One region of the Methylobacterium sp. Leaf113 genome, then DNA from elsewhere that is predicted to be linked to it. Evidence: riboswitches for the same ligand, from Rfam matches in the RefSeq annotation. Region 1 holds a riboswitch; each other region holds the start of a gene.
What was found. A riboswitch is a leader RNA that binds a small molecule or an ion and turns the genes downstream of it on or off. The one in region 1 is predicted to bind cobalamin.
Positions count from the first base shown of each region.

Region 1 (3,664 bases):
CGCTCCCGACCCTTTGGTTGAAGGCGTCGTACTGGGCGTGAAGCAGGGCCACGTTGGCGTCGATGCGCCAGGCCTCGAACAGGTGCAGGCTCAGGGCCGCCTCGACGCCGAGGGAGGATTGCTGCCCGACCTGGGTCGCGAGCGCCGCCTCGCCCGGCACCCGCGTGATCGGATTGTCCTTGACGATGCGGTAGCCGGCCAGGGTCCACTCGGCCCGGCCGTTCCAGGCGACGCCCTTGGCGCCGACCTCCACCTGCTCGCCGGTGGAGAGCTTCAAACCGGACAGATTCTGCGACAGCGAGATCAGGCTGCCGACCGGATCGGTGGCGGTGGCGTATTGGGCGTAGAGCGCCAGCAGGGGGGTCGGGTTGTAGACGGCGCCGAAGCGGTAGCTGAGCGCCTGGAAATCCTGCTCGAAGGCGGCGCCCGTGACGAGGTTGGTCCGGTGCAGCACCGGCGCGTCGTAGCGCATGCCGGCCAGCAGCGAGAGCTGATCGGACAGGATCAGGCGGTTCTCGGCGAAGACCGAGGCCTGGCGCGTGTTGGTGGCGTAGGCCGGAGTGGCGCGGCCATTGGCCGGGAACAGACCCGGGTCATAGGCGAAGGGATCGACGCTGGTGGTGAGGCCGCCGCCCTCGGAGCTGAAGTTGTTGGTGTGCCGGAACGCGATGGCGTTGACGTCGAACCCGGCCAGGAATTCGTTGCGGAATCCGAACACTGTGCCCCGGATCGTCGCGTCGAGGCGATTCCCGATCTGCTCCTGGCTGTGGTAGATTTCGAGATAGTCCGAGCGGTCGATCCGCCCGGTGTCGCGGTTGAAGGCGTATTGCTCGACGTCCCGCCACTGGCGCCGGCTCTGGAGCCGGTAGGCGGTGTTGCGGATCGTGATGTCGGCGCTCGGCGTCCACTCCGCTCGCAGCTGCGTCCAGTTGTCGGTCCAGAGGATCTGGGCGTCGCTGACGTTGTAGTTGTTGAACCGGATGGCGTCGCGGATGCGCCCGTCGATGAGCGGCGTGCCCCAGTAGCGGGCCGGCTCCTGGTAGCCGAAATCATGGCTCAGGGTGATGGCGAGGTCCGGATTCGCCTGCAGGGTCAGGGCGCCCGAGACCGCGAGATTGCGGAAGTCGCCGTCCGGCGCGATCCAGCCTGCGGCGCGGTTGCCGCTGATGTTGAGGCGGTAGGCGAGCGCCTCCCCGATGGGACCGCCGGAATCGAGGGCCAAGCGCGCCAAACCGTCCGAGCCGACGGCCGCGCGCGCCACGTTGAGGGGCGTGAAGACCGGCTTCTTGGTCACGACGTTGATCACGCCGCCGATGGCGCCGTCGCCGTAGAGCACGGAGGCCGGCCCACGCAGCACCTCGATGCGCTCGACGTTCCAGGTGTCGAACGGGAAGGTGACGGTGCCCGCCCCGACGAACAGGCGGGTGCCGTCGTAGAGCTGCTGGATCGAGTTCGGGCCGGCGAAGCCCCGGGCCGTGAAGGCGCCGTTGCCGTTGCCGGGGGCCGCCACCGTGGTGATGCCGGTGGCGTTCTGGGTGACGGCCTCCGCCACCGTGTTCTGGCCGCGCAGGCGCGTGGTCTCCCCCGCGATCACGTCGACGCTGGCGGGGGTTTCCAGGGGCGTCAGGCCGAGGCGGCTGGCGCTGCGGCTCGAGCTGCGCAGGTTCAGCCCCTCGGCGGGCGGCGGGCCGCCGCGCCCGGAGCCCGCGACCTCCAGGGTCTCCAGGGTGACGGCCGAGTGGGATTCGCCGGGCGCGGCGTCGGCCGGCATCGGCAGCAGGCCGCCGAGCAGGGCCGCGAGCGGCCAGGATGTGAGGGGCCGGAATATCGGAGGCCGGGATATCGGGGGCAAGGATATCAGGGGCAAGACGTGGCCCTGCCGAGCGCGTCGGGCGCGTGGGGATCGGGACGGGATTTGGGCGAGGGACATGGAACAACCGGGAAGGGGCGCGGGCATCGGCCAGGGCCGACGAGCCACCTCTGCTAAAGCGAATGTTATAATGTTACAATCGCTGAGTGGTGCCGGACGCGACGTTGTCCGCAAGCCAGCCGTCTCCGGACCGCGCGGGGCGATCGGACGAGGCGGACGGGAGCGGGACGCGCGGGCGCAGACGGGCATCGACGGGACGGCTGACGCGACGGGTCGCGCGGAGTGGCACGTCACCGCGACGAGGTCGGTCCGTTCGCCGCATGCGAACGCCCCGACACCCACCAGGACACCCCGCCCGATGCGTTTCGCGTGTGACCACGACTGACGGCAGGTCTCCTGGCTCGCGGGTCACCGCCCTCTCATCGTCTTCCCAGAGGCTTGCAACCCCCAGTGACGTGTTGATGATGGGCTCGCCGCTTACAGTTGCGGGGGCAGCCGCGGCGTTGGGGCAGAGCCCCGCACCGCGTTCCCTTTTGATCCTCGATCCGAGGAACCGTCGCGCCGAAGCTAGGCGGTTTCCGGCGCCGGCGTCAATCGACGGGGACGATTCGCCCCCGGGAGCGTTGGCCCCGCGGCGGGGGTCGCACCTGCGATCGCCGGTCACGAAGGAGCAGAAGCACGATGTCCGAGGATGGGATCACGTTCGAACGGGTCCGCGAGCGCGCCCACGAGATCTGGGAGCGCAACCACCGTCCCGAAGGCTTCGAGGTCGAGTTCTGGCTGATGGCCGAGCGGGAACTCCGCGCCGAGCAGGCCCGCCGCAAGCCGGCCGCCGACCGGACCGCCTCGGAGACGCCGCCGGGGGCCGACACGACCACCCGGTGAGGCCGGCATGGCTCGCCTTCGGGCGAGGTTAGGCCGACGAGGCCCGCGGTGAGGCGCGTGCCGCCTGCCGAGACGGAAAACCGTCAGGATCGGACGTCGAGCACGCCCATCATGCCGAGTTCCTCGTGCTCGAGAATGTGGCAATGGTACATGCGCGGCCCCGGCTGGTCCTGGCGCAGCAGGAGCCGGACCGTCTCGCCGGGCACGACGTTCACGGTGTCCTTCCAGGCGCGATAGCCCGGGGTCCTGACCTGTCCGTCCTTCTCGTAGGCGACGATCTGGAACTGGGTTCCGTGGACATGGAACGGGTGATCCATGTCCGACTGGTTGACGATGTCCCATTGTTCGACCTGACCGACCTTCGAGACCTCGTCGATGCGGGTCATGTCGAAGCTCTTGTTGTTGATCAGGAACTTCATGTCGTGGCTGCCGGGCGGCTTGGCGGCGGCACCGCCTTTCGCGGTTCCGCCGTGATCCATGCCCGGCATGGCACCGTGATCCATGGAGCCCATGTCCTCCGTCAGCACGAAGCGGCGGGTGACGACCGGGGCCTGGAGCGGGGCGATCGCCCGCAGCATCTTCGGCAGCGGCGGTGGCGGCGTCGCCGGTCGTCCCGCCACGTTCGCGGTCAGCAGGACCTTACCCGCCTCCTTTGGCTCCCCCGGTCCCATCCAGCCGCGCTCGTAGGCGAGCGTGGTCAGTTTGGCCGGGCCGGGCTGATCGAAGGAGACGATGAGTTCCACCCGCTCGGCCGGGGTGAGCAGCACCTCGTCGACGGCGACCGGCGCCTCGACAAGGCCGCCATCGGTGCCGATCAGGGTCATGCGGGCGCCCGCGAAGCGCAGGCGCAGGTAGCGCGCGTTGGTCGCGTTGACGAGCCGGAGGCGGCGCTTCTCGCCCGGCGCCACC
Region 1 is NZ_LMNJ01000009.1:24,404-28,067, reverse strand. Features, by position in the region: gene ASF60_RS07915 (TonB-dependent receptor) at 1-1,771, opposite strand, end outside; cobalamin riboswitch at 2,240-2,443, opposite strand; gene ASF60_RS07910 (DUF2934 domain-containing protein) at 2,552-2,755, shown strand; gene ASF60_RS07905 (multicopper oxidase family protein) at 2,839-3,664, opposite strand, start outside.

Region 2 (3,664 bases), on a different contig from region 1:
AGGCGAACACACTCTCGTAGGCTACGACGTCGAGGACCACGCGCCCATCAGCGTCGTCGTAGGCGTTGGCAACGTGGAAGGCGAAGCACGGATCGACGGCGCACCAGACTATGTCGGCGGCCGTGCCGTACCGCGGCAGCAGGCCGACGCGGGCACGGTGGGCGGGATTCCAGCGGAACGGGAAGCGGTGACCAGCCAGCACTGCCCGCATCGAAAAGGTGACGGGCAGGTCCAGCACCACGACGAAGCGCATCGTGATCGCGCAATCGTGGATGCAGGGGCCGTGCTCGACCGGAATCGCTACATCACGCACGACCCGGCCCGTGGGCGAGATGACGACGTGGCGCACGCTGTCCCAGACGCGGCCGTCATAGGCGATGGCATGTGTCTCACCGGTCGCCGGGTCGCGATGCGGATGTCCAGTGAAGGAGCCAGCGAGGGTGTCATCGAACGTGTCGTAGCGCTGCGTCTCCAAATCCTCGGACAGCGCGACGGGGAAACTGCCGGCCTCGACCACGGCCAAGGTGCGGCCGCCGATCGCGACGACGTTGGTGTTAACAGTGTCGTCGCCGCGGCGCGGCCCAGGGGCAGCGGGCCGGCCGAGCGCTGAGGACGCCGCACGCGAACCGATCCAGCGGTTGCGGTACCACAAGGCTTTTCCGTCCTCGATGCAGAGACCGTGCACCATGCCGTCGCCCAGGAACCAGTCGTGGCCGCGCGTTGTCGGGCAGGCAGGGTTGGCGCCCATCTTGAGGTAGCGGCCGTCGAGCCCCACCGGGATCGTTCCAGTCACGCGCAGATCCCGCAGGGTCAGCTCCTCGCGCATTGGCGCATGGACGCCAACCACAAAGGGGTGCTGCGTTCCTGGCAGGCGCAGCCGATTACAGGCCGCCACCAGCGCGACAATGCCCTCGGCGGTGGCATGCAGGCTGGACGCGATCAAGTTCGGCATCGGGCGCTGGCTCGGGGCGATCGGAGGGAGAGCGAGGGCCCTCGTAATCGAGGCGCCCCGATTCACCGGGAAAGGGAGACATTTCTGTTCGCCTGAGAAGACTGGGCGATCTTATCGATAATGTATCCAATCGCGTCTGGCCACGTGACGAAATCGAATCGTTACGTCGACGGCTCGGTCAGCCAAACGCTTGGACGCCTCCTACAACCGGCTCAATGGCCGCTTTTGAGTTTGCCATCGACGAGCTTCTACGGCTTGGTTGGGTCGGGACCCGTCCGTCCGCTCTACGACTGGGTTGGGTGGAATGCGGTCCGGCTGCTTTCGATCGGAAGACGTCCTTAAGCGCCCTATCGTAGAGGCCATCGGGCATCGGCCAGTTGCACCACTGGGCGCAGGCTGCCTAACCTCCCACCGCAGATGGACCAAAGCCTCCGCTCCTGAACACCGCAGACAGTCCCAAATCATCTGAAGACGCACAACCATCCAGAACCATATCGATGCAATGTTACAATGTTGCGGAAAATGGCGTTCCCTCGATTGACTATGCGGCAGCGCCCGGCGAATGTCTGACCGTCAAGGTTCCTGCGGGTCGTCGGCTCGCGGGCTAAGAGGGAATTCGGGGTGCTCGCAGGAGTGCTTCCGAAGCTGCCCCCGCAACTGTCAGCGGCGAGCCCTTTCCGTTCATGGTCACTGGTGCGTCGCACCGGGAAGGCCGAGGCGAGGGCAATGACCCGCGAGCCAGGAGACCTGCCTTGCACCACGATACGTCTCTCGGGCGGGGTGTCCCGGCGGAGCGCATGAGCGGACTCGGCTGCTGACGCGGCCGATCCCGTGAGGGCACCCGCTCGGCCGTCGCTCGACAACCTTGAGCGCACTGGTGCCTTTTTGTCCCAACCTGCCGACCTCGAAGGCCCCGATCCTGAACCTGCCCGTTCCGGCGAAGCGTCGTCGGACGTCGGGGCATCGAGGATCGCACTACGCGCTTGCCGCAATCCTCTCGGCAGCTGCGCCTTCCTTGGAGGCCCGGGCGCAGGAGGCCGTCACGCTGGAGGAGCTCTCCGTGGAAGGGGCTGGCGGAGGTGCCCCGGCCGTCGCTGGTGCTGGTCCCAACTCAGGTATCGGCCTGATCGGTCCGACCCCGGGTTACCGGGACGACCGGGCTGTGAGCAGCACGAAGACCGACACGCCCCAGCGCGACGTGCCCCAGGTCGTCACCGTCGCACCGCGGGAGGTCATCACGGATCTGGCCGCCACCCGGGTCGACCGGGTCTTCAACTATACGCCCGGTGTCGCCCAGCAGAACAATTTCGGCGGCCTGACGGTGTTCAGCTACGCCATCCGCGGCACGACGACCTCGGAACTCTACCGTAACGGCTTCCCGATCAACCGGGGCTCGCCGCCGCCGCCTGACACCCAGAACGTCGAGCGGATCGAGGTCCTGAAGGGTCCCGGCGGCGGCCTGTTCGGGCGCAGCGACCCGGGCGGCCTCGTCAATTTCGTCACCAAGCAGCCGACCGCCGAGCGCTTCGTCGAGATGGGCGGCCTGTGGGGCTCGTTCGAGCAGTTCCGCGGCACGGTGGATGCCGGCGGCGCCCTGAACGAGGACGGCACGCTCCTCTACCGCTTCAACTTCGCGGGCGGACGCCAGAACAGCTTTCGCGATTTCGTCGATGGCGACCGGCTCCTCGTCGCGCCCGTCGTAAGTTGGCAGATCACGCCGGACACGAAAATCACCGTCGAAACCGAGTTCCTGCGCAACCGCGTCGTCTTCGACCGGGGCGTGATCGCGATCAACAAGCAACTGGGATTCCTGCCAATCTCCCGCTTCCTCGGTGAGCCGGGGCAGAGCACCGATCAGAGTTCGGACACGATGCAGGTGCGCGTCGAGCATCGCTTCAACGCCGATTGGCAGATGCGGCTGGCCACCCACTTCAACACCGGCTCGCTGGTCGGGGAATCGGCGGAGGTCCGTGGCCTCGCCGCTGACAACCGCACGGTTCTGCGCGACCGGAACTTTCGCGATTACCGCTGGGATACCGCCATCGGCCAGGCCGAGGTGGTGGGGCGCTTCACCACCGGTGATCTGGGCCATACCGTGCTTCTCGGCTTCGAGCGGGAGAGCACCGACAGCCGCGTGGTCTACGACCGCTCGAACTTCCGCCAGAGCCCCTACAGCCTCGACATCTACGATCCGCGCTACGGCCAGGCCCTGCCGCCGCTGACCATCCGGCGCAACAACCTGGAGCGGGTCACCAATACCGCCCTCTACGCCCAGGACCAGATCGCGCTCAGTCCGGAGTGGAAAGCCCTGCTCGGGGTCCGGTTCGACTTCTTCGAGCAATCCTTCCGCGAGCGCACAACGGCGACGCAGACGGAACAATCCCGGGTGGCGACGACACCGCGCGCCGGCCTCGTCTACCAGCCCCTGCCGGAGCTCTCGCTCTACACCAATGTCGGCACCAGCTTCCGGCCCAATATCGGCCCCGACGCCTTCGCGGTAGCTCGCTCCGTGCCGTTCGAGCCCGAGACCGGCATCGGCTACGAAGTCGGTGCCAAGCTCGATGTGTTCGGCGGCGCGCTCGGCCTGACGGCAGCGGCCTTCCGCATCGAGCGGCAGAACGTGCTCACGGCCGACCCCAACAACAGCGGCTTCTCGTTGGCAGCGGGCCGCGTGCGCAGCCAGGGCTTAGAACTGACCGCCGCCGGCCAGAT
Region 2 is NZ_LMNJ01000003.1:943-4,606, forward strand. Features, by position in the region: gene ASF60_RS03615 (8'-apo-carotenoid 13,14-cleaving dioxygenase) at 1-952, opposite strand, end outside; cobalamin riboswitch at 1,512-1,721, shown strand; gene ASF60_RS03620 (TonB-dependent siderophore receptor) at 1,878-3,664, shown strand, end outside.
Region 2: linked by a shared signal. The riboswitch ahead of ASF60_RS03620 (TonB-dependent siderophore receptor) and the one ahead of ASF60_RS07915 (TonB-dependent receptor) in region 1 are both predicted to bind cobalamin.

Region 3 (3,664 bases), on a different contig from region 1:
ATGGTCACGGCACGATTGGCGCTGGCAAGCGCCGAGTTCAACCGGCGGCGCTGAATCTCAGCCGGAATGGCTGGAGGGCGCCTGCCACTGCACGCCGGCATGCTCGCGGATGTCGCCCGCCGCGCTGCCGGTGTCGGCGTCGCTGGCCCAGCCGCTCGGCTCCGCCACGTCGAGGATCTCGTCGTCCGGATAGGCGGCTTCGAGAAACAGCCTGGCTTCGCCCTCGGCGGCGGCCCGCACGGTCACCAGCGGTTTCGGTCCCTCGGCGGTCCTGATGTTGGCGATGAACAGCTTCGTCATGTCCGATGTCTCCCGGCGGTGATGACCGCTCACAGAGGGCGGTGACGGGCGAACAGCAAGAGGGCCGGCATCGATCGGCCGATCGCGGGGGCGAGCGCCCGCGCCGCCTCGGTGACCGAGACCGGGGTCCCCGCGGGATCGGGCCGGGCACTGGATCGTCAACCACGGCGTGCATTCCGCCACCGAAACTCGCGGACCGTCTCAACCAGACCGAAACCTCCGGGCGCCATGCTGTCCGGCGGATGATCGCCCCACGTCGCGCGATCGCGCTTGGATGGGGCCTGAGCCAGATTTCCAGACGTCGCTTCTTCCTCCAACGGGTTTCCTGCCGGATTTCGGGCCAAGCCCTGAGGCCGCTGGCCGTCGACGCCGAGTTCACCCGCGACAACGTCGACACGGCCTGTCAGGCCCTGTCGTTGAAGCTGGTGAACCTCGTCGAGGAGGACGACGAAGGCAGCTATGCCTTCCGCCTGACGCGGCCGGGCCTGCTTCTCCTCAACGGCCAGATCGAGGCGGCCGCTGGCTTGATCGACCAGGGCTTTGGTTTGCGCCGGATCAAGACACCGCCCCTCTGGGGCGCGCTCGGCAGCAAGCTCCGTCCGGGCGGACCCGGCATGTCCCTCAAGGGCAGCGGTCCGAGGGCCTACGCCACCCAATTGATCGTGGCGGTCGCCTCCGGACACGCGATCGTCGCCGGTGACGTCGTCCGGGGCAATGCCAATGGCCCCCGCACCTGGCTCGAGGACGAGCCGGCGCCCCGCGCCGAACGCCAGATCGGACCCTCGCCGCTGCGAAGCTGGAGCCCGGACCAGGATCGGGATCGCCCGCTCTGATCGGAGGGGCGGCCGCCCATCCAGCCTTCACCCGGCCTGTCCCCGACCCCCCGGCGCTGGGCTCGGCCCGGGCTGTCGCACAGGGAGCACAGGACGCCGATTTCCCGCGCGTTCGATTGACGCTGTCGGGCTTCCTCTGGTCTTCTGGCCTCGGACGGTTCCTCGGATCGAGGATCAAAAGGGAACGCGGTGCGGGCGAGAGCCCAACGCCGCGGCTGCCCCCGCAACTGTAAGCGGCGAGCCCATCATCAACACGTCACTGGGTGCCCCGGCACCTGGGAAGACGATGAGAGGGCGGTGACCCGCGAGCCAGGAGACCTGCCGTCCATCGTGGTCACACGCGAAACGCATCGGGCGGGGTGTCCTGGTGGGTGTCGGGGCGTTCGCACGCGGCGAACGGACCGACCTCGTCGCGGTGACGTGCCACAGACGTCGCCCGAGGTTTCATGTCGCCCGCTCCGTCACGGCCCCCCTACCGAACGCTCCTTCTGGTCTCCTGCGCCGGCCTGGTGCCTTACGGCGCGCAGATCCGGCCGGTCTTTGGCCAGGCGGCCGAGGCGAACCTGGCTGAACTCTCGGTCACGGCGGAGGCATCGGCGCCGCCCGGAACCGGACCGGTCGCGCAGGCGGGCTTCGTCGGCGGCGTCACCGGCATCGGCGGCGGTCTCAGGCCCGTCGATGCGGCGAGCGCGGGGGTGATATCGGGTGCGCAGATCAACAGCCGCCCGATCACCCGACCGGGAGAGGTGCTGGAAAGCGTGCCCGGTCTCATCGTCACCCAGCATTCCGGGGAGGGGAAGGCCAACCAGTTCTTCCTGCGCGGGTTCAATCTCGACCACGGCACCGATATCGCGCTGTCGATCGACGGCATGCCGGTCAACATGCGGACCCACGCCCACGGACAGGGCTATGCCGACCTCAACTTCCTGATCCCGGAACTCGTCGGCGCGGTGGAGTTCCACAAGGGTCCCTACTTCGTGCGCGATGGCGACTTCGCCTCGGCCGGTTCGGTGCGGATCGACTATCTCGACAAGACCGACCGCAACCTCGCCCTGACCTCCTTCGGCAGCTTCGGCTACAAGCGGGCGCTCACCATCGCGTCGGCACCGCTCGGGCAGGGCACCCTTCTGGTGGCGGGCGAGGCCCAGACCTATGACGGCCCCTGGGACGTGCCGGACCGTCTGGCCAAGCTCAACGGCGTCGTCCGCTACAGCCAGGGCACGGCCCTGGACGGCTTCGCCCTGACGGGCATGGCCTACTGGGCCCGGTGGAACGCCACCAACCAGATCCCGGAGCGCGCCGTCGCGGAGGGGATCATCGGCCGCTTCGGCGCCCTGAACCCCACGGATGGCGGCGACACCGGCCGTTTCTCGCTCTCTGGACGCTGGAGCCGGACGAGCGACGCCGGCATCACCCGGGCGAACGCCTACGTCATCCGCTATGGGATGAACCTGTTCAACGACTTCACGTATTTTCTCAACGATCCGGTCAGCGGCGACCAGTTCCGCCAGCGCGACAGCCGGGTGCTGGGCGGCGGCGAGATCAGCCACACGGTCCAGGGCGATCTCTTCGGGTTGCCGATGGAGACCGAGATAGGGCTTCAGACCCGCACGGACTCGATCCGCGTCGGCCTGTTCAACACCACCGCGCGGCAGGTCCGCTCGACGGTGCTGGACGACCGGGTGCTGGAGGCGAGCGCCGCCCTCTACGTCGAGAACCGGGTGCGCTGGACCGATTGGCTGCGCACCAGCGTCGGTGTCCGGGCCGACGGGTTCACCGCCGATGTCCGCTCGGACACGCCGGCCAATTCCGGCACGGCACGGGACGGCATCGTCAACCCGAAGCTCGGCCTCGTGCTCGGTCCGTGGTTCGAGACCGAGCTGTTCGTGAATTACGGCGGCGGCTTCCACTCCAACGACGCCCGCGGCGTAACCGCCACGGTCGATCCGACGAGCCCGCTCTTCAACATCAGCCGCTCGCCCTTCCTCGTGCCCTCGACCGGCTCGGAGATCGGCCTGCGCAACCGCAGCATCGCCGGGCTCGAGACCGCCGTCGCCCTGTTCCAACTCGATTTCGCCTCCGAGAACCTGTTCCAGGGCGACAGCGGCACCACCGAGCCGAGCCGCCCCACCCGCCGATTCGGCATCGAGTGGACCAACCGCTACGCGGTGACGCCTTGGCTCTCCCTGGAGGGCGACCTGACGGTCACCAACGCCCGCTTCTCGGACCGGGACCCGATCGGCAACCGGGTGCCGGAGGCACCGACCACCATCGCGTCGGCCGGATTCACCTTCGGTGCGGGTCCCGGCTGGTTCGGTTCGATGCGCTTTCGCTACTTCGGGCCGCGTCCGCTGATCGAGGACAATTCGGTGCGCTCGAAAGCGACGGCTCTCCTGAACGGACGGATCGGCTACGCCTTCGACGACGGAATCAGCCTGTCCCTCGACGTCTTGAACCTGACCAACGCCAGGGCGGACCAGATCGCTTACTTCTACACCTCGCGCCTGAGCGGCGAAGGCCCCGCGGGCGTG
Region 3 is NZ_LMNJ01000023.1:21,878-25,541, forward strand. Features, by position in the region: gene ASF60_RS14110 (hypothetical protein) at 58-300, opposite strand; gene ASF60_RS14115 (hypothetical protein) at 543-1,133, shown strand; cobalamin riboswitch at 1,272-1,473, shown strand; gene ASF60_RS14120 (TonB-dependent receptor) at 1,580-3,664, shown strand, end outside.
Region 3: linked by a shared signal. The riboswitch ahead of ASF60_RS14120 (TonB-dependent receptor) and the one ahead of ASF60_RS07915 (TonB-dependent receptor) in region 1 are both predicted to bind cobalamin.

Region 4 (3,664 bases), on a different contig from region 1:
GTTTGAACGACCTGACGGCAGATGAAGGCCGGGAACTGCCCGGATTTCGGCTTGGCGAAGGTCCAGAGGATCAGGCGGCGCGGTTCCTCCGCGGCGATGAAGTCCGGCGTATCGAGCACGACGCGGCCACCCGCGCGGGTGATGTCACCGACCATCTGATCGATCGAGGCAGCCTCGTACCCGCACAGCGGGGCCGCGCTCGCGGACGACAAGGCGAACACGCTCAGAGCCGGCAACCACGGAATCACGCCCCGCATCTCCTGATTGAAACCCAGGGAACAGCGCAGGTTTCGCGCCCTCGATCAACAGGACGTTGCGCTTTCGGGTCGCCCCGTCGACAGACATCCGTTCCTAGAATTCGATGCCCACCTGGGCTTTCACCCCGGCGGCGAAGTGGTGCTTCACGGAGCCCATTTCGGTGACGAGATCGGCGGCCTCGATCAGGGCCGGCTTGGCATTGCGGCCGGTGACGATGACGTGGAGGTCAGGCCGGCGCGCCCGGAAGGCCGCCACCACGGCATCGAGGTCCAGGTAATCGTAGCGCAACGCGATGTTGAGCTCGTCCAGCACCACGAGGCGGATCGTCGGATCCGCCATCAGGTCGAGGGCCTTGGCCCAGGCGTGCTCGGCGGCGGCGATGTCGCGGGCCTTGTCCTGGGTCTCCCAGGTGAAACCCTCGCCGAGGGTGTGCCAGTCGATCCGGTCCCCGAAGACCTGGAGCGCGTGCTTCTCGCCCGTGTCCCAGGCGCCCTTGATGAACTGGACCACGCCGACGCGCCAGCCATGGCCCAGCGCCCGCAGCATCAGCCCGAGGGCCGCCGTGGTCTTGCCCTTGCCGGGACCGGTGTTGACGATGAGAAGCCCCTTCTCGATCGTCTTGCCGGCGACCTCGGCGTCCTGCACCGCCTTGCGCTTCTCCATCTTTTCGCGATGGCGTTCGGCGTCGTTCACGGCGTCCGTCATGGGGTGGCTCCAGCTTGGGGTTTCACGATCAGGGGCAGGCCCGCCACCAGGAAGACGACGTGGTCGGCCTGTCGCGCGAGGCGCTGGTGCAGCCGCCCGGCGGCATCGCGAAACCGGCGGGCCAGCGCATTGTCCGGCACGATGCCGAGCCCGACCTCGTTGCCGACCAGCACCACCGGGCCGGGCGCCGCCGCGCAGGCCGCCAACAGCGCGGCGGTGGCGGCCTCCACGTCGGCCTCGGCCAGGATCAGGTTGGTGAGCCAGAGGGTGAGGCAATCGACCAGCACCGGCCCGGGCGCAGCGGCCACCGCCCCGGCCAGGTCCATCGGCACGTCGCGGGTGATCCAGTCGGCCGAGCGGCGCTCCCGGTGGAGCGCGATGCGGTCGCGCATCTCGTCGTCCCAGGCCTGCGCCGTGGCGAGGTACAGCCAGGGGGCGGGACAGGCCTCGATCAGCCCCTCCGCGTGGGCGCTCTTGCCGGAGCGCGCGCCGCCGAGCACGAGAGTCAGTCTGGGAGGGAGGTTCGGCATGGGCCTCCTGTGCCCGAAATCGAGCCCTCGGGTCAAAGGCCGGAATCCGATCCGGGCCGCGTTGTCAGCGCGACGGCAACCGCGTAGAAGCGTGGATCGGACGGTGCCCCGGCGACGGGGTGAAAAGGGAATGCGGTGAGGGGGCGACCCTGAAACCGCAGCTGCCCCCGCAACTGTGAGCGGAGACGGGACTGCCATCGGCCACTGGAGCGATCCGGGAAGGCGGCAGGACCAGCGACCCGCGAGCCAGGAGACCTGCCGCCGAGAGTGGACCTGCCATCGAGCGTGGACCTTCCGTCCACCCGATCGATCCGTGACGGCCGCCGGCGGGGCGGCCAGGAGATGAACCGATGTCGACCAACACCCTCGTCCTGACCGGCACCCGCACCAACGAGCGTCTCGGCGCCGTGCTCTTCGCCGCCTTCCTCGGCCTCGGCCTCGTGTTCATGGCGGGCTTCGCCCCCGCGATGGCGCTGCACAATGCGGCGCACGACTTCCGCCACAGCCAGAATTTCCCCTGCCACTGAGCGCCTCCGCTTAAGGCAGACACCCCCATGATCATCCGGCTCGTGTCGGCGGCCCTGGTCGCCGGCTTCCTCGCGGCTGTGGTCGCGACGGGCCTGCAGCTCGCGCTCACCTCGCCGCTCATCATCGCGGCCGAGCGCTACGAGACGCAGGCCTCGGCAGATCCCGCACGCCTGTCGCCCGCCTCCCTGGTCGTGCGCGTCCACGGCGGTCACGATCACGGCACCAAGGACCCCTCGGTCGCGGGCGGCGAGGTCGCGCCCGACTGGCAGCCCGGCCCCGGCCTGCCGCGCATGGCCTTCACGGCGCTGGCCACCCTGGTGGGCGGCGTCGGCTACGCGCTGCTGCTCGGCGCCGTGCTGCTCGCCTGCAACCGCGAGCCAAGCCCCGAAACCGGCCTGCGCTTCGCCATCGGGGGGTTCCTCGCGGTGGCCCTGGCACCGGCTCTCGGGCTGGCGCCGGAACTGCCCGGCATGGCGGCGGCGCCGCTCGCCGACCGCCAGTTCTGGTGGGTGATGACGGCGCTCGCCACCGCCATGGGGCTGTACCTCATCGCGATCCGGCGCGCGCCGATCACCATCGCGGGGGGCATCGTGCTCCTGGTCGCCCCCCATCTCGCGGGCGCGCCGGAGACCAGCCACGCCGCCTCGAACCTGCCGGCGGCCTACGCGGCGCAGTTCGCCGCACGCTCGCTCGGCATCGCCTTCGTGTTCTGGGCCGTGATCGGGCTGGCCTATGGCTGGGCCTGGGGATTGTTCGGCAAGGCCCGGACGGCCCATGCCTGACCAGTCGACTGACCCGTTGCTGGATCAAGGACCCAAAGACCTGCGTCAGACGGACAGCGCCGCCGTCACGCTCTACGTCTGCGCCACCTGCCGGGCGGCCGGGGACGTCTCCGAGCCACGCGCCGGGGCGCGCCTGCTCGCCGCCCTCCAGGAGGCGGTGAGCGCGGGCGGTCATCCGGGCATCACGGTCGAGAGCGTCGAGTGCCTCTCGGTGTGCAAGCGGCCCTGCACGGTGGCGGTCGCGTCGCAGGGGCGCTGGACCTACGTCTACGGCGATCTCGATCCGGTCGCCTCGGCCGGCACCATCCTGGACGGCGTCGCGCTCTATGCCGAGACGCCGGACGGCATCGTACCGTGGAAGGCCCGGCCGCAGGAATTCCGCAAGGGCGTCGTCGCCCGTATTCCGCCGTTCTCGCCGCCGCTCCCGCCCACATTCCCGCCGCCCGTCGCGGCGCCCCCCCATCCGGACGCCGCCGAATGACCCTTGTCGCCAAGATTCCCTGCACGATCGTCACGGGCTTCCTCGGAGCCGGCAAGACCACGCTGGTGCGCCACCTCGTCGAGAACGCCAACGGCCGCCGCCTCGCGATCATCGTCAACGAGTTCGGCGATATCGGCTTCGACGGCTCGTTCCTGGCGGCCTGCGGCATCGAGGGCTGCGGCGACGAGGACATCGTCGAACTGGCCAACGGCTGCATCTGCTGCACCGTGGCCGACGATTTCGTGCCGGCCCTGAACAAGCTCCTCGACCGGGCCGATCCGCCCGAGCACATCCTGATCGAGACCTCGGGCCTCGCCCTGCCGAAGCCCCTTGTCCAGGCGTTCCAGTGGCCGGCCATCCGCTCGCGGGTGACGGTGGAC
Region 4 is NZ_LMNJ01000001.1:279,346-283,009, reverse strand. Features, by position in the region: gene ASF60_RS01325 (hypothetical protein) at 1-248, opposite strand, end outside; gene cobO (cob(I)yrinic acid a,c-diamide adenosyltransferase) at 352-963, opposite strand; gene cobU (bifunctional adenosylcobinamide kinase/adenosylcobinamide-phosphate guanylyltransferase) at 960-1,493, opposite strand; cobalamin riboswitch at 1,578-1,770, shown strand; gene ASF60_RS01310 (CbtB domain-containing protein) at 1,844-2,020, shown strand; gene ASF60_RS01305 (CbtA family protein) at 2,048-2,803, shown strand; gene ASF60_RS01300 (DUF1636 family protein) at 2,796-3,284, shown strand; gene cobW (cobalamin biosynthesis protein CobW) at 3,281-3,664, shown strand, end outside.
Region 4: linked by a shared signal. The riboswitch ahead of ASF60_RS01310 (CbtB domain-containing protein) and the one ahead of ASF60_RS07915 (TonB-dependent receptor) in region 1 are both predicted to bind cobalamin.